One region of the Marinomonas vaga genome, then DNA from elsewhere that is predicted to be linked to it. Evidence: predicted binding sites of a transcription regulator. Region 1 holds the regulator's gene; the other holds the start of a gene.
The links. The regulator FliA, encoded in region 1, starts transcription of late flagellar genes. The targets are predictions, from matches to a motif close to CTAAAGTTNNNNNNNNNNCNGCCGATA.
Positions count from the first base shown of each region.

Region 1 (6,185 bases):
GAGGATTCGGACTCGCTATCATTCTCTGTATCGGAAGAACCTAGTGCGCTGAGCAGAGATTCAAACTCATCATCAGACAAGTCTTCAGGAGTTTGATCGTCTACGACGTCTTCTGCGACAGGTTCTTCAATCACAGGCTCATCATCAACAGCCTCTTCGACCTCTTCAGGTGTGTCGTCTTGTTCGTCGTCATTGGCCGCCAGTTCATCTGCACTGGGCGGTTTAGCATAATAACTCAGCGCTTCAATAAGCTGCGGATCTGCTCGCTCTGGTTCTCCGCCAGCGCGAACGGTTTCGAACATTTCATTGACAGCATCAAGGGCTTGTAGAACAACGTCCATCAGATCAGAGTCAACGGTACGCTGATGGTTACGTAGTACGTCAAACACGTTCTCTGCATAGTGACAGCAATCAACCAAAGCAGTTAACTGCAAGAACCCAGCACCACCCTTAACCGTATGGAACCCTCGGAAAATTGCATTCAACAAGGCATTGTCTTCTGGATTTTGCTCCAGATCTACCAATTGCTCTGAGAGCTGTTCCAGGATTTCTCCAGCTTCTACCAAAAAATCCTGTAGAATTTCTTCATCGACCTCGAAACTCATCCGCAGCAGCTCCTATTAAAAACCAAGACTTGAAAGAAGATCGTCTACTTCGTCTTGGTTATTCAGTACTTCAGGGTTGTCTTTCTTATTAATCGCTGGCCCATGACCACGATCATCATTATTTTCTTGGCTCTTTTCTTCGTGTTCCATGCCTGAAATGCTATCCACTCGACCAGCAACCGACACGAGATGCACCAAACGCTCTTCAACATCGCGAATCAAATCGTTCACTCGAGTGATCACTTGTCCGGTAAGATCCTGATAACCCTGTTCCAATAAAATGGTATTAAGATTTGTGTGTAGTGTGGTCGCGCTTTCATCGGTGTACTTAAGAAAGGCATCAATACGTTTGTACAAATCTCGAAACTCTTGGGGCGTTAAATCACGTTGAATCAAACGATTCCAGTCTTTGTGTAATTCACGGGCCTGATTCTGCAACTCGCTGGCAACAGGAACACTGCTATCAACCATGTCCATGGTCTTGTTAGCAGCTGAGCTGGTCATTTCAATAACATAGTTTAAGCGATCAGAAGCGTCCGTGATCTTAGACGTGGCTTCAGGGGAATCAACTGCGCCGCCGTTTTGCAACATCATTTCCATTGAGTCAATTTGGAAATCTCGAATCGCATCATGCAGGCTGCGGGTCAGGTAGCCCACTTCGTTGTAAAAGCTCTTGTGGCGGGCATCACTCAACTCTTGAATGATTTTGATCGCGCCACTGAAATCACCGACTTCAATTTTGTTAAGTAAATCTACTGCGCCATCTTTGACAACAGATTCGAATTCACCCAGCTTTGAATCGTTACGTTCAGACATGCAGACACCTACTTAGCAGAATCAATTCGTTCGAATATCTTCTCAATCTTTTCTTTTAACGCAACAGCGGTGAAAGGTTTCACCACGTAGCCATTTACCCCCGCTTGAGCGGCAGCAATGATCTGATCACGTTTGGCTTCAGCGGTTACCATTAGTACAGGAATCGTTTTGAGCTTGTCATCCGCACGCACAGCACGAAGCAGCTCAATCCCTGTCATTCCAGGCATGTTCCAGTCTGTTACCAAGAAGTCGATTGTGCCTGTCTGCAAAATTGGCAGAGCAGTCGTACCATCATCTGCTTCGACTGTATTGGTAAAGCCCAAATCCCTCAGCAGATTTTTGATGATACGTCTCATCGTTGAGAAATCATCAACAATCAGGATTTTCATATTTTTATCCAATGCAACCTCCACAACCCACAGGTAATGTCATAATTATCATAGCCTTTAATCTTGCCAATCACTCAGCCTAGCTCGCAGCCGCATAGCAGCTTGACTGTGAATCTGACTGACTCGTGATTCGCTGACACCAAGAACGGCACCAATTTCTTTTAAATTAAGCTCATCATTGTAGTAGAGCGATAACACTAGTTTTTCACGCTCTGGCAAACGATCAATCTCTTGTGCCAAATGACTCTGGAAGCCACTCTCTTCTACTAGATGATGAGGCTGGCCGGCATCACTATCAGACTCAATGTCTAATTCATGACCGCCATTTTCACTGTCTAACATTTCTTCGTAACTGAACAACTGGGTCGACATCGAGGAATGCACAATATCATGGTATTCGTCGATGCTTATTCCCATATGAGCAGCCACTTCTAAATCTGTTGCTTCGCGACCTGTCGCCGCTTCGATTTCGCGAATCGCGGTCGTGACAGCTCGACCATTTCGTCTTACTGAACGAGGCGCCCAATCGCTTTTACGCACCTCATCCATAATCGAACCACGAATCCTGATCCCAGCATAGGTTTCAAAGGATGCGCCTTTAGTCGATTCAAAACGTTTGTAGGCTTCAATCAACCCCATCATGCCCGCTTGCAGTAAATCGTCCACGTCTACATTGCTAGGTAAACGCGCTAACAAGTGGTAGGCAATTTTCTTTACCAAGTAGTCATACTGCTGCACGATCGAATCAATCGACAACGTTGCTTTCTTTGAGTATGTGCTGTAACCATCTTTGCGTTGCATACGATGCGCTATAACCTTGTGTCTGCCGCCTGTGAAGGCATGATCAAATGTACTATATAGTTATACATCACGCTCTGACAAATAACATAATTTTACTAACTCCCATACTTTAGTGACCCATATAGCTGGCCAAACTGCTCGGCGGTATATACAGCTCTACTGATTAAGTTATGGGCCCGCGCAGGTTCGATGTCATCAGGGATTCGCTGACCATCGGCCACGTACATGACGGGTAGTCCTTCCTCGATCACCACACTTATGGCTTCACCAAGGGAGGCTGACTCGTCCAGTTTACTCAAGACACAGCCATCAAGCTGCACTTGGGAATACACATCTACGACGGTTTTTAGTACTTGTCTTTGACTAGTACAAGGTAACACTAGCAGCTTTTTCAGATGGCCGCGGGCGCGCTTCATCATAGCGAGTTGACGCTCTAGGTTACGGTCGCGGGGATTCATACCTGCCGTATCCACTAGTACAAGGGAGTAATCTGAGTATTTGTCGAGCACTTCATTAAGGTCTGAATATTCATTTACCACTTCAACAGGCACGCCCAAAATCCGACCAAAAGTACGAAGCTGCTCATGGGCTGCGATACGGTAAGTATCAGTAGTCACCAGCGCAACACTCCCTGGACCGTGCTTTAAAACATATTGTGCGGCGATTTTACCAATGGAAGTGGTCTTGCCGACCCCTGTAGGCCCCATGAAAGCAATGCAGCCTCTAAAGGCATCACCGGAGTTTCTAACTGGGATGCAATCCGCAAGATACGATAAGGCTTTTTTCCAATCTTCCTCACGTCCGGTTAGCTGAAGATCAGAAGCAATTTTATCAATCACTCGTTCAGAGAGACCCAAGGTCACAAGTTGTTCTTGAAGCTTATTTCGCGGTGTCTTCGAGGTGCTTGGTCGAGGTGCAGCTTCTGTTGCCGTTTGGCTGCGCTCTAATAACTCACGTACTTGATGCAGCTCTTCTTCCATAGCACGAAGCTTTTCTTCGTCAGCCGTAGGCCGAGCATGGGTATGAGGCTTGACCGAAAGCGCTTCGTCGATAACAGGCTCTGGGTCATAAGGTGGCTGGTATGTGGGTTGACTAGGCGCCGGCGCTTCTTCAAAGACCTCGTAAGCATCACCTGAACGTTTGCGCCCAGCAGGCTCATTTGCCCCCTGAACATCCATATTGCGGGCCTGCTCAATACGCTCTTTGTAGGACTGGCTTGGTTGCGCTGATGCAGGCGGCTTTTCAGGTGCTCTATTACTTGAAGAAGGAGAAAAACTTGGCGGCACAGAACCATCATAATCAATGACAGTAACAATCTCGACTTCCCCTGATGGAAGCTTTTTATTGGACAAAATGACAGCGTCAGGCCCTACGGCGTCACGGATTTTCCGTATTGCCTTGTGCATATCAGGAGCTCGAAACCGCCTATACTGCATTTATATACCAGTCCTTTCAGTTTATTTTTGCATACAAATCCATAGCTTACCGGAAAGATTTTCATAAATATAGCGTGAAAATCAATGGTTTTCCTTGATTCATTGACCAATTACAGCGACAACCGTGACGCGCTTATGATCTGGCACTTCTTGATAGGAGAGAACTGACATATTCACTCCCCCGTAACGCATAAAACGGGCCAACATTGGACGAATAGGAGCAGACACAATCAAAATTGGTGCGTTACCCATAGCCTCTTGTTGTTCAGCATGCTCTTTAAAGGATTTTTGCAATTGCTCGGCCATTTGAGGCTCAAGAATAAGCGCCTCTTCATTCTTAACCCCAGACTGCTGGCTCTGCTGAACGGTTTGCATGAGCATTTTTTCCAGCTGCGGATCCAATGTCATAACAGGGACTTCTTCCACCCCTTCAGCTAAGGCCTGCATAATCATACGAGATAATGAGGTGCGCACCGCCGCCGTCAGTATCATCGGATCTTGAGTTTTGGGTTGAACCCCCATAATCGCCTCAGCAATCGTACGCATATCTCGCAGAGGAACATTTTCCTGTAGCAGGTTCTGCAGCACTTTAAGCAACACACTCAAAGGCACAGTGTTGGGCACCAACTCCTCCGCCAACTTAGGGTTATGCTGTTTAAGCAAACCAAGTAATTGCTGCACCTCATCATGACCTATCAGCTCATAGGCATGTTTTTGCATAACTTGGTTGATATGAGTTGCTACCACTGTGCTGACGTCTACCACTGTGTAGCCAAACGTTTGGGCTTGATCTCGTTTCTTGGTATCAATCCAAATAGCGTCCAAGCCGAAAGACGGATCTTTACCCGGAATACCATCAATCTTGCCAAATACTTGCCCAGGATCAATCGCAAGTTCTTTATCGGGATGCACTTCCGCTTCAGCTAAACTAACCCCCATTAGAGTGATGCGATAGGCATTCGGCATCAAATCCAAGTTATCGCGAATGTGTACACTGGGCACTAGAAAGCCAAGCTCCTGAGAAAGCTTACGACGCACCCCCTTGATGCGAGAAAGCAACTCTCCCCCTTGGCTCTTATCCACTAGAGGAATTAAGCGATAGCCCACTTCTAACCCCAACATATCGACTGGCGCCACATCCTCCCAGCTCAAATCTTTTGTTTCAGCTGGAGGTTTGGCCTTACCATCATCTCCCGCTTTGACACCCTTAGAAGCGGTTTTAGATTGGGCCTGCACTTTTTTGCGTCGTTCTAAGTAATAAGCCAGTCCCGCTATCCCTGCCGCAAGAGATAAAAAGGAGAAATGAGGCATACCCGGAACAATCCCCATGACCGCCATGATAGAAGCCGCCACATAGAGAGCTTTTACCGAGCCGAACATCTGGCCGTAAACCTGCTGCCCCATATCACCAGACTCGTTCACACGGGTCACCATGATCGCGGCGGCGGTAGACAGCATAAGAGAAGGCAATTGAGCAACCAACCCATCACCAATGGTTAATAAGGAATAGACCTGAATCGCTTCAACAAAACCAAGATCATGCTGAGCCATACCGATAGACAAACCACCAATAATATTGATCCCGAGAATCAGAAGACCGGCAACAGCATCCCCTTTTACAAACTTGGACGCACCATCCATAGAGCCATAAAACTCAGCCTCGGCAGCAATTTCAGTCCGGCGTTGTTTGGCCTGATCCGCGTCAATCATGCCCGCGTTCAAGTCCGCATCAATGGCCATCTGTTTACCTGGCATCGCATCTAGGGTAAATCGAGCACTTACCTCGGAAATACGACCAGCACCTTTCGTGACCACCGCGAAGTTAATAATCATGAGAATGGCGAAAATTACAAAACCCACCACATAATTACCGCCTATTACCACTTCACCAAACGCTTGAATAACTTTACCCGCAGCATCTCCCCCTTCGTGACCATTGAGCAATACCACACGGGTCGAAGCCACATTCAATGCCAAGCGCATCAAGGTGGACACCAAAAGAACCGTAGGAAAGACAGCAAAATCCAAAGGTCTCATGGAGTAAACCGCCACGAGAAGCACCACAATTGCCAGAGCAATATTGAAGGTAAATAAGACATCCAATAGGAAGGCAGGCAGAGGCAGCACCATCATGGCCA
Region 1 covers NZ_AP043903.1:2,002,061-2,008,245, reverse strand. The annotation lists gene ACZ5DR_RS09360 (chemotaxis protein CheA) at 1-605, opposite strand, end outside; gene ACZ5DR_RS09355 (protein phosphatase CheZ) at 621-1,421, opposite strand; gene ACZ5DR_RS09350 (chemotaxis response regulator CheY) at 1,430-1,810, opposite strand; gene ACZ5DR_RS09345 (RNA polymerase sigma factor FliA) at 1,868-2,611, opposite strand; gene flhF (flagellar biosynthesis protein FlhF) at 2,707-4,017, opposite strand; gene flhA (flagellar biosynthesis protein FlhA) at 4,147-6,185, opposite strand, start outside.

Region 2 (6,185 bases), 190 kb from region 1:
CAACTGTTCAATATACAGCTGCAAGAAGACATCCTGATCCGCTAACGCAGACGAACTGTCCGTTAGACCGGATGTGGTTGTATCCTCTGAAACGCCTGCCTTCGCCTTGGCACTGTCTGTACCATATTGCGAAATCAGACTCGATAAAGCGGAATTAGAAGAAACGTCTGACATAACCTACCTCCTTAGGATTGGCCTAAGGTCAACATTTTCTGCATCATGCTTTTTGCAGAATTCATGATTTCAACGTTGGTTTGGAAAGAGCGCGATGCAGACATCATATCCGCCATTTCTTCCACCGGATTCACATTTGGATAGAACACATAACCTTCTTCGTTAGCCATCGGACTATCAGGCTCATAGCGCGGTTGAAGCGGCGCATCAGACTCGATAATACCGGCTACCTGAACGCCCATACCGGATGCATTTTCCATAACACCGCCTTGGGCATTCCAGCCACGTTCACGCATCTCTTGGGTCAGCATCTGCTCAAACACAGGCTTGCGGGCACGATAGGTCTGGTCAACTGAACTCGCCACACTGTCAGCGTTAGCGATGTTACTGGCCACCGTATTTAGGCGAACCGTTTGGGCACTCATCGCAGAACCAGAAATGGCAAAAATATTACTTAAAGACATTATTATTGACCTCCGGTAAGCGCTTTCTTCATGCCGCTGATTTTTCTATCCAAAAACATAAAACTTGTATCAAATTGCAACGAGTTCTGGGCAAATTCCGCTTGCTCACGCTGCATATCCACCGTATTACCATCAAGAGACGGCTGACTTGGATTGCGGTAAAGCATCTCATCACTGCCTGTTGAAAAAGAACTGCTCGCAGCAATGTGCTGATCATCATCACCTGACAATTCCAATCTGCTACGCTCTGCTTCCAACATGGAATCAAACGTGATGTCACGAGCTTTGTAGTGGGGCGTATCTGCGTTGGCGATGTTATTTGCTAACACGGAAGCACGAGCACTGCGAAACAGTAGCGTCTTATCGTGTCCAGCAAATGCGTCGTTAAAAGAGATAGCCATGAAATCCTCGTTGGTAAAATTTGATTACTTACAACTTGTTTAGCAAGATAAGTGCCAAATATAAATTCCTTATTTTTCAGTAACTTGAAAAATAAGCTACCCTTAAGCGGCAAGAGGCGGCAAACAAAAAACGGCAACCCGAAAATCGAGTTGCCGTTTTAGCATAGCCTAAATTAAGAAATGTTATTTAGCCCGGTAAACGATACCCGGATGACATTGAACAATATCAAACAAAGAAGACATACCGCTCAATGCCTCTGACCCCCCAAGGAATAAAAACCCTCCAGGATTCAAACTGGCATGCATACGCTTCAAGATATCGGCCTTAGTTTCGGCAGTAAAATAGATCAGTACATTGCGACAGAAAATGATGTCGAACTTTCCCAATGAGCTGAACGAATCAATCAAATTCAGATAACGGAACTCTACCCGAGAAGCCACCGCAGGTTTCACTTTCCAAGTACTTTCAGACAGCTTCTCAAAATAGCGATTTTGCTTATCAGGGCTCAACCCTCGAGCAATGGCCAAACTGTCGTACTCACCTTGTTTTGCGTGCATCAAAATATTAGTACAAATGTCCGTAGCGACAATACGCTCCCCTGCTTTCAAAGCACTGGGTTTCATTTGCTTATATTCATCCAACACCATACTAATTGAGTAAGGTTCTTGGCCAGTAGAAGACGCTGCAGACCAGATACGTACAGGGCGCTGAGAGAACTCAGGCAACACCACATCCTTCAAAATCTTGAATGGATGCGTATCACGAAACCACAAGGTCTCGTTGGTCGTCATGGCGTTAATCACTTCTTCCCGAAGCTTCGCCGAACGCCCACCACGCTCCAATGCATCCACCAACATTTCAATTTTAGTGAATTTCTCACGCTCCAGTAGCTTACCTAAGCGACTGGCCACCAAATACTGCTTATTTTCGCTTAATGAAATACCGCTCTCTTTCTGCAAGTATTTGCGAAATCGATCGTACCCGCCGGGAGAAATCGTATTCGTACTGCTCTGCATCCAGACTCCTTAGTGCACAAGCAAATTCAACTAAACTTAAGCTTCAGCCTGTGCTTCAACCGTTTCGATTGCAATACGTGCAAGTTCATCCGGCTGGAACTTCGCCAAGAAACCATCTGCACCAACCTTCTTAACCATTGCTTCGTTAAACACACCACTCAAAGAGGTATGCAGCAAGATAAACAAGTCTTGCAGACGACTGTCATTACGGATAGCAGTGGTCAAAGTGTAGCCATCCATTTCCGGCATCTCGATATCAGAAATGACCATGGAAAACTCACGGGTAATATCCACACCATCAGCGACCATGCCTTGCAAATAATCCAAGGCTTCTTTGCCATCACACAACACCGTTGTAGCAAAGCCTACATCTTCCATACAACGCTTGATCTGCTTACGAGCCACAGAGGAATCGTCTACAATCAAGATATGATGGTTCTGGGCGTTAGTTTGAACATCATCCGTTACGATACCCGCAGTGATGTTTTGACGAGTCGGAGCCACCTCAGAAAGGATCTGCTCTACATCGATGATTTCAACCATCTCTTTGTCTACCTGACATACGGCAGTCAAATAGTTGTCATTGGATAAGCCTTTTGGTGGCGGCTGAATATCGCTCCAATTCATGTTAACGATACGCTCTACACCACGGACCAAAAACCCTTGAATGCGGCGGTTGTATTCCGTAATGATGACAAAGCAGTGCTCAATGTTCTCAATAGGGCTCGCTCCCGTCGCCAACCCCAAATCCAAAATAGGAATCGTGCCACCACGAATGTGAGCAACCCCGCGTACGACTGGACTACTGTGTGGCATAGTGGTCAGCTTGGGACATTGCAGAACTTCTTTTACCTTGAAAACGTTGATACCGTAAATCTGCTTGCCGTTCAGTCGGAATAGCAATAGCTCAAGACGGTTCTCTCCAACGAGTTGAGTACGCTGATTTACACTCTCGAGAACTCCGGCCATACACGCCTCCTCAAATTATGCGCTCTATTAAAAGGGAGAAACCCTATTGTTATGAAAATCTCTCTCCAAATGATAGAGTGATTTTTGTTTTTTTACTAACCCAAGTCCACATCTCTGGAGATTTACGATGGGTCGAGTCAAGCTTTTGACCATCTTACTCTTTTTTATTTCTACTGGGAGTCATGCGTCACAAATAGAAACGCAAATCCAACACTTCATCAAAAACGAAGAATACCCGCGCCTACAATCCATTTATCCGGACGCTCGCATCAGCATTGAACTACAAAACCAAGTGGCTTTAAATTACCTACCTGATTGCTCACCGGAGCAAATCACCATAGAAAATCAACGTCCAGAAGCCACCCGTAGAACCACCTACGCCATCAGCTGCGAGGAACCTTTCTGGAAGTCTTACGTACCGGTGGAGCAACATATCTTCATTCAAGGCATTAAAGCCATCACCCCCATCTCCCGTGGAGAGCGCATCACTAAAAGTAACACAGATATAGGCGAAATCGACTTATCCACTTTGCGAGGTCACCTATATACCGACACTAACCCGCCCTACGGCCTGATTGCCTCACGCAACATTCGTATCAATAGCTTCATCACCGACCAACTTACTGACAAGCCAAACTTAGTAAAAAAAGGCAGTAGCGTGCTCATAACCGCTAAAAGTGGCGGCATTATTGTGAAAATGAATGGCACCGCGTTAGAAGATGGCGTACAAGGCCAACAAATACGTGTAGAAAACACCAGTTCTGGTCGAATTGTGTACGGAAAAGTTGTCAGCGACAGCGAGGTTTTAGTAAACTATTGATCGTATAAGCGACTTGCTCAATTCAGTTAAAAAACTCGAACTTTTTATTAAAGTTTTGCTGTGCTTAACCGATAACTGGGTTAGCGGACTAATTTCTGGAGGCAAGCAACATGGCAATTAACTTAAATGGAGTCGGTACTCAACCGTCTCTAACCACCAAAAACGAACGAGTTTCCAAAGACGAAGCGAACGCTTCTTCTAATGCGTCTACTTCATCTGTAGACAGCAAAGAAACCCTAGCGGAAGACACAGTGCAACTTAGCAGTGTGGCTCAATCTCTGCAATCTAAAGGATCTGACTCCGAGAGTTCAGCCATCGACATGGACAAAGTAGAGCAAATCAAACAAGCCATTGCTGCAGGCGAGTACAAAATCGATACTGAGAAGCTTGCTGGCAACATGATGTCTATGGACGCCCTGTTTAGCTAATATTAGCGACTGGCCCCCATGATCCCGCTTGCCCCGCTGTTTGTACAAATGAAAGAAAGCCTCGAGCAACTGCTTGAGGTTTTGTCACGTGAGCGCTCCGCCCTTGCAACCGCCACAGCAGATGACATCCTGCAACTTGCCGCAGAAAAAAAATCCCTACTCGACACCATCGAATCCGCTAACCAAAAACGCGCTAAAATGCTAATCAAATTCGGTGTGGTAGAAGCCAAAGCTCCAGACTTTGTCTTCAAAGATTGGCTGGCCCAACAACCCGCCACCATGGACGACGTCAAACAAATGGCCGACGCCTGCAACGAGCTTCTTGAGCAATGTAAAAAAGAAAACTTCACTAACGCCCGCATACTCAGCACCCTGCAAAAGCGCAATAAAGTGATGTTTGAAACACTCCAAGGCCACAGCCGCAAAAACAAAGTCTACACCGCCAGCGGCAACACACGCCCAGTGAGTAGCAAGCACACCTTAGGCCGCGCTTAACAAACCCATAACTGCTTATAAATCAGCCACATATCTAGCTTATCTTGGCGACACCAAGAGAATTCAGTATACTAGCCGCCAGTGTCTCCATAGGTAAACGGGATATACCTGCCGCCTCCTAAGCGGCTATTCCAGGTTCGAGTCCTGGTGGAGACGCCACAGTTTTTTAAAGCCGCTTCGACGAGCGGCTTATTTATTTCTCGCAAGCACCGTCAGCATTTGCAATAAGACACTACTCAAAGAGAGCTTCAGACCGCTTAAACCATAAAATTAAAGATTAGGATGGTTTCATGGCCTCTACCATTTGTACGAACTGCTCAACTCCTTGACGCACTTCTTCAAGACCATTGGAAACATTGTTGATGCTTTCTTGCCCGTGCATAGCAATCCCTGACACGGATGCCAGCTCTTGGTCTATGTTATTGATCAATTCATGGTTGCGCTCCACAACCCGAGAGATCTCAGCAGTTGCCTCTGCCGTGTTGCTGGCAAGCTTACGGACTTCGTCCGCCACAACCGAGAAGCCCCGCCCAGCGTCACCCGCACGAGCCGCTTCAATGGCCGCATTAAGCGCCAGCAAATTCGTCTGATCCGCAATCGAATGAATGGTCACCACCATGTCAGAAATACTTTTCGACTGTTCTTTTAACTCTTCTCCAATCTCGGATGCATGTCCTACTTGAGCCGCAATTCGGTGAGAGGTATTAACAGCCTCATTGAGTACCTGTACTGCGTTAGTGGTGATTTGACTGGTTTGTTCTGATGTCGCTGCGGCCATATCAACCGCCGTCATAGCAATGCTCACTCGAGACGTGATGTCAGAGGCAAATTTGATGATTTTATAGACCTTACCCGTCTCATCTAAAATGGGATTATAAGTGGCCTCCAGCCAAATCACCTTGCCATCACTGTTTACCCGTTTAAAACGTCCAGACGAAAGCTTGCCATCTGCCAATGACTCCCAAAACCTTGGGTTCTCTTTATAAAAAGCATCGTCACAAAACATACGGTGGTGTTTGCCAACCACATCCGATTGACTGTATCCCATAACGGCAAGGAAGTTTTGATTAGCATTAATAACAGTGCCATCCGGCAGAAACTCAATCACCGCTTGGGAGCGGTCTAACGCATCTAGAATGGCATCCTTAGACTCAAGGTTTCGTTGTCTGGCGGTCACATCATGACAAATCTTAATGACCTCAAACACCGCCCCTTGTTCATCTTTAACAGGAAAGTAAGCCGCCTCTAGGATCAACAAAGTGCCATCCTTCTTAACCCGAGTAAAGGTATCTCTAAAGGAATGCCCTTGAGCAAGATCGGCCCAAAATTCACTATAAGCTTCTGACTTAACCAAGGACTCTTGGCAAAAGATTCGATGGTGCTGACCAACCACCTCTTCTAAAGCATACCCCACCGT
Region 2 covers NZ_AP043903.1:1,816,529-1,822,713, reverse strand. The annotation lists gene ACZ5DR_RS08425 (flagellar hook assembly protein FlgD) at 1-174, opposite strand, end outside; gene flgC (flagellar basal body rod protein FlgC) at 186-638, opposite strand; gene flgB (flagellar basal body rod protein FlgB) at 641-1,039, opposite strand; gene ACZ5DR_RS08410 (CheR family methyltransferase) at 1,223-2,056, opposite strand; gene ACZ5DR_RS08405 (chemotaxis protein CheV) at 2,093-3,025, opposite strand; gene flgA (flagellar basal body P-ring formation chaperone FlgA) at 3,153-3,845, shown strand; gene flgM (flagellar biosynthesis anti-sigma factor FlgM) at 3,956-4,273, shown strand; gene ACZ5DR_RS08390 (flagella synthesis protein FlgN) at 4,292-4,768, shown strand; tRNA gene ACZ5DR_RS08385 (tRNA-Arg) at 4,852-4,927, shown strand; gene ACZ5DR_RS08380 (methyl-accepting chemotaxis protein) at 5,046-6,185, opposite strand, start outside.
Region 2: a site for FliA is predicted at 3,893-3,919, ahead of flgM (flagellar biosynthesis anti-sigma factor FlgM). Genes of this name have one in related genera too.